2 regions of the Pseudomonas sp. GZD-222 genome follow, and region 1 is predicted to be linked to the other one. Evidence: predicted binding sites of a transcription regulator. Region 1 holds the regulator's gene; the other holds the start of a gene.
What was found. The regulator sigma-54, encoded in region 1, starts transcription at its own class of promoters, with help from an activator protein. The targets are predictions, from matches to a motif close to ANTGGCATNNANNTTGCTNT.
Positions count from the first base shown of each region.

Region 2: a site for sigma-54 is predicted at 1,123-1,142, ahead of nirB (nitrite reductase large subunit NirB). Genes of this name have one in related genera too.

Region 1 covers NZ_JBMOWO010000021.1:22,119-24,578, reverse strand. The annotation lists gene lptB (LPS export ABC transporter ATP-binding protein) at 1-263, shown strand, start outside; gene ACO6VD_RS04325 (RNA polymerase factor sigma-54) at 443-1,936, shown strand; gene hpf (ribosome hibernation-promoting factor, HPF/YfiA family) at 2,014-2,322, shown strand; gene ptsN (PTS IIA-like nitrogen regulatory protein PtsN) at 2,335-2,460, shown strand, end outside.
Region 2 covers NZ_JBMOWO010000003.1:34,569-37,028, forward strand. The annotation lists gene ACO6VD_RS00380 (molybdopterin-dependent oxidoreductase) at 1-1,033, shown strand, start outside; gene nirB (nitrite reductase large subunit NirB) at 1,309-2,460, shown strand, end outside.

The sequences.
Region 1 (2,460 bases):
CACCGAAATTCATCCTGCTCGATGAACCCTTTGCTGGTGTCGACCCGATTTCGGTCGGCGACATCAAGCAGATCATCCATCACCTCAAGGCCAAGGGCATCGGTGTACTGATCACCGACCACAACGTCCGCGAGACCCTGGATATCTGCGAAACCGCTTACATCGTCAACGATGGTCAACTGATTGCCGAAGGCGACGCAGAGACCATCCTGGCCAACGACCTGGTCAAAGAGGTGTACTTGGGCCACGAGTTCCGCTTGTAAGTTCGAGGCGACAAAGCGCTTGCCATGGGCAACTGTACCGGTGAAATCCGGCTTAATTGTTACAGCACCCTAGGCAAACGCTCCAACTTAAGGCATATATCTTGCTTAAAGTTGGCGCCTCGGTGCCCTTGTAGTGGATGGCGCCTGTGCGCCGGCGAAAAAGGTGTTAAGCCCCTGCCATGAAACCATCGCTCGTCCTAAGAATGGGCCAGCAACTGACGATGACCCCTCAGTTGCAACAGGCTATCCGACTGCTCCAGCTTTCTACCTTGGACCTCCAACAGGAAATCCAGGAAGCGCTGGAATCGAACCCGATGCTCGAACGCCAGGAAGAAGGCGACGATTTCGACAACAGCGACCCGATGGCCGATAACGCCGAAAGCAAGCCTGTTGCCGAGGTCCAGGACACCAGCTTCCAGGAAACCGCGCCGACCGTGGACAGCCTGGAAGAAGGCGAATGGAACGAGCGCATTCCCAACGAGCTACCTGTCGACACGGCCTGGGAAGACATCTACCAGACCAGCGCCAGCAGCCTGCCCAGCAACGACGATGACGAGTGGGATTTCACCACCCGCACGTCGGCCGGCGAAAGCCTGCAAAGCCACCTGCTCTGGCAGCTGAACCTGGCGCCCATGTCCGACACCGATCGGCTAATTGCGGTCACCCTGATCGATTGCATCAACAATCAGGGCTACCTGGACGAAACCCTCGAAGAAGTCTGCGAGTCCTTCGACCCCGAGCTGGATATCGAGCTCGACGAAGTCGAAGCCGTCCTGCACCGCATCCAGCAATTCGAGCCTGCCGGCATCGGTGCTCGCAACCTCAGCGAATGCCTGCTGCTGCAACTGCGCCAACTACCAGCCACTACCCCGTGGATGGCCGAGGCCCAGCGCCTGGTCCGCGACTTCATCGACCTGCTCGGCAGCCGTGACTACAGCCAGCTGATGCGGCGCATGAAGCTCAAGGAAGACGAACTGCGCCAGATCATCGAGCTGGTCCAGAGCCTCAACCCGCGTCCCGGTTCGCAAATCGAGTCCAGCGAAGCCGAATATGTGGTCCCTGACGTCATCGTGCGCAAGGACAACGAACGCTGGCTGGTCGAACTCAACCAGGAAGCGGTACCACGACTGCGGGTCAATCCCCAGTACGCAGGTTTCGTCCGCCGCGCCGACACCAGTGCCGACAACACCTTCATGCGCAACCAATTGCAGGAAGCCCGCTGGTTCATCAAGAGCCTGCAAAGCCGCAACGAAACCCTGATGAAGGTGGCCACCCAGATCGTCGAACACCAGCGTGGTTTCCTCGACCACGGCGACGAAGCAATGAAACCGCTGGTGCTGCACGACATCGCCGAAGCCGTGGGCATGCACGAGTCGACGATTTCCCGGGTTACCACGCAGAAATACATGCACACCCCCCGCGGAATCTACGAGCTGAAGTACTTTTTCTCCAGTCACGTCAGCACCTCCGAAGGCGGGGAATGCTCGTCCACAGCGATTCGCGCGATCATCAAAAAACTGGTTGCAGCGGAAAATCAGAAAAAGCCATTGAGTGACAGCAAGATCGCTGGTTTACTGGAGGCACAAGGCATCCAGGTAGCCCGTCGCACCGTCGCCAAGTACCGCGAGTCCCTCGGCATTGCACCGTCGAGTGAGCGCAAGCGACTGATGTAGCCCCTGAGATCGCCACAGCAGTTCAGTGGCAGGCGCAACACCTGCCTCTTATGCACGGGCAACAAAGGAGAAGCTGTATGCAAGTCAATATCAGTGGACAGCATGTAGAAGTCACCCAGCCGCTGCGCGAGTACGTCGAACAGAAACTGAAACGGCTGGAAGGTCACTTCGACAAGATTACCAATGTGACGGTGATCATGAAGGTCGAGAAACTGCAGCAGAAAATTGAAGCGACGCTGTTTATTCCCGGCGGCGAAGTGGTTGCGAATGCCGAACACACAGACATGTATGCAGCGATCGATGCCTTGACCGACAAGCTCGACCGCCAACTGAAAAAACACAAGGAAAAACAGCAAAGCCTGCTGCAAGGTGCAGCGGCCCGCTGATCCCCCTCATCCATGATCCGACTTGAAACCATCCTGACCCCCGGCCGTTCCCTCGTGAACGCGCCGGGCGGCAGTAAAAAGCGCGCACTCCAGGAAATTGCCACCCTGATCGATCGGGAGGTTCCAGACCTGGAGATG
Region 2 (2,460 bases), on a different contig from region 1:
AGAAACCCGGCAAATCGTCTTCGACCTGGGCGATAGCGGCTTCAGCTACCAGGCCGGTGACGCACTTGGTGTGTGGCCGCGCAACTGCCCAGCGTTGGTGGATGAGTTGCTCACGGCTACTCGCCTGGATGGCGATCAAGTGGTAAGTCCCAAGGGCCAGGCCGACATGCCGCTGGCCACTGCTTTGCGTGAACACCTGGAGATTGCCCGGATCACGCCGGCCATGCTGGAAGCCTTTACCTTGCACGGTAACAGCGCGCACTTGAAAGACCTGCTTAAGGCGCAGAACAAAGCGGAGCTCAAGGAGTGGCTGTGGGGCAAACAGCTGATCGATCTCCTGCACATGTTCAAACCGCAACTGGACCTGAGCACCTGGCTCGACCTGCTCAAGCCGCTGCAGCCGCGGCTTTACTCGATCAGCTCCAGCGCCAAGTTCCACCCCGACCAGGTGCACCTGACCGTTTCCACTGTCCGTTACGGTCAACGCAAAGGCGTCTGCTCGACCTATCTGGCCGACCGCGCCGCACAGGGCGAAGTGGCCATTTTTACTCAGCCCAGTGCGCATTTCCGTGTGCCCGGGGACAGCGCAGCGCCGGTGATCATGGTCGGTCCCGGCACCGGTGTGGCGCCGTTTCGGGCGTTCTTGCAGGAACGCCAGGCCGAGGGCGCCACGGGGCGGAACTGGCTGTTGTTCGGCGAACAGAAGGCAGCCACTGACTTCTACTACCGAGACGAGCTTCTGGCCTGGCAGCGTGAGGGGCATCTGACTCGCCTGGACACCGCGTTTTCCCGTGACCAGACGCAAAAAATCTATGTGCAGCAACGCATGCTCGAGCAGGGCGCCGAACTCTGGCGCTGGTTGGAGGAGGGCGGTCACTTTTATGTCTGTGGCGATGCCGAGCGCATGGCCCGTGATGTCGATGCCGCCCTCAAGCAGGTGGTCGCAGAGCACGGTGCACTGAGCTCTGAGCAGGCCGACCTATATGTCAGCGAATTGAGCCGCAGCAAACGCTATGTGCGCGACGTGTACTAAGCGCCCCATAAGGGGGAGGGCTGCACCAGTCTGGGTCGAATACTGCGCTCAGTGATGGGCGCAAAGCCCCGGTTTCAAAGGCTTTGGCAGTTGGCACGCTCCCTGCTTTTGCACTACTACAACGTTCCCGCAGGTCAATGGCGATCTGCACCCGGAACTACATAGAACGACCAGGCAAAGGCGCCTGGAGCTTCGGCTCCAGGCGCTTTTTTTGTTTTTCGGGGCTCGCCCCCGGCAGCACAGCCACCGTGAATGGCCTTGAGTGAGGATCGGGTATGAATGCAGCAACGACCATCGCCCAGCGGGAAAAACTGATCATCGTCGGCAACGGCATGGTCGGGCATCACTGCGTTGAGCAGTTGATCGAACGGGGTGCCCTGCGCCGTTATGAGCTGTGGGTGTTCGGTGAGGAGCGTCAGCGTGCCTACGACCGTGTGCATCTGTCCGAGTATTTCAGCGGTAGCGACGCTGAGACACTGGCGCTGGGCAGTGCCAATCTGTACGCCGGGAACGGTGTGAATCTGCACCTCGATGAAGCGGTGCTGGAGATCGATCGCGAGCGTCGTGAAGTGCTGACGTCGGCTGGGCGCTATCCCTATGACCAACTGATCCTGGCCACCGGTTCCTATCCCTTCGTGCCGCCGATCGAAGGCTGCGAAGGGGCTTCGCGTCTGGTGTATCGCACCCTCGATGATCTCGACGCGATCCGTGCGGCCGCCGCCGATGCACGGCGTGGCGTGGTGGTCGGTGGCGGCTTGCTCGGGCTTGAGGCGGCCAATGCCCTGAAGTCGCTGGGCCTGGAAGCCCATGTAGTGGAGTTCGCTCCACGCTTGATGCCGGTGCAATTGGACGCTGAAGGCGGCGCAGCTTTGCGCGCACAGATCGAAGCGCTGGGCGTCGGTGTGCACGTGTCGCGGGGGACTCAGGCAGTGGTGGCAGGCGACGACTATCGCTACCGGATGAACTTCGACGCCAACGAGTTTCTCGAGACCGACCTGATTGTGTTCTCCGCCGGGATTCGCCCGCAGGATGCCCTGGGTCGCAGTAGTGGTCTGGAAATAGCCGCACGCGGCGGTGTGGTGATCGACGGCGACTGTCGCAGCAGCGATCCACGCATCTATGCCATCGGTGAGTGTGCCTCGTGGAACGGCAGTGTGTTCGGCCTGGTCGCACCGGGGTACAGCATGGCGCGCAATGTCGCGGCAGCGCTGGCCGGTGAGGAAGCTGCCAGCTTTGGCGGTGCCGACATGTCGACCAAGCTCAAGCTGCTGGGCGTGGATGTCGGCTCGATCGGAGACGCGCACGGGGCAACTCCAGGGTCACGTAGCTATCGCTTTATCGACGAAGCCAATTCGGCCTACCGCCGCCTGGTGGTGGATGCCAGCGGCAAACGCGTACTGGGTGCGGTGCTGGTGGGCGACAACAGC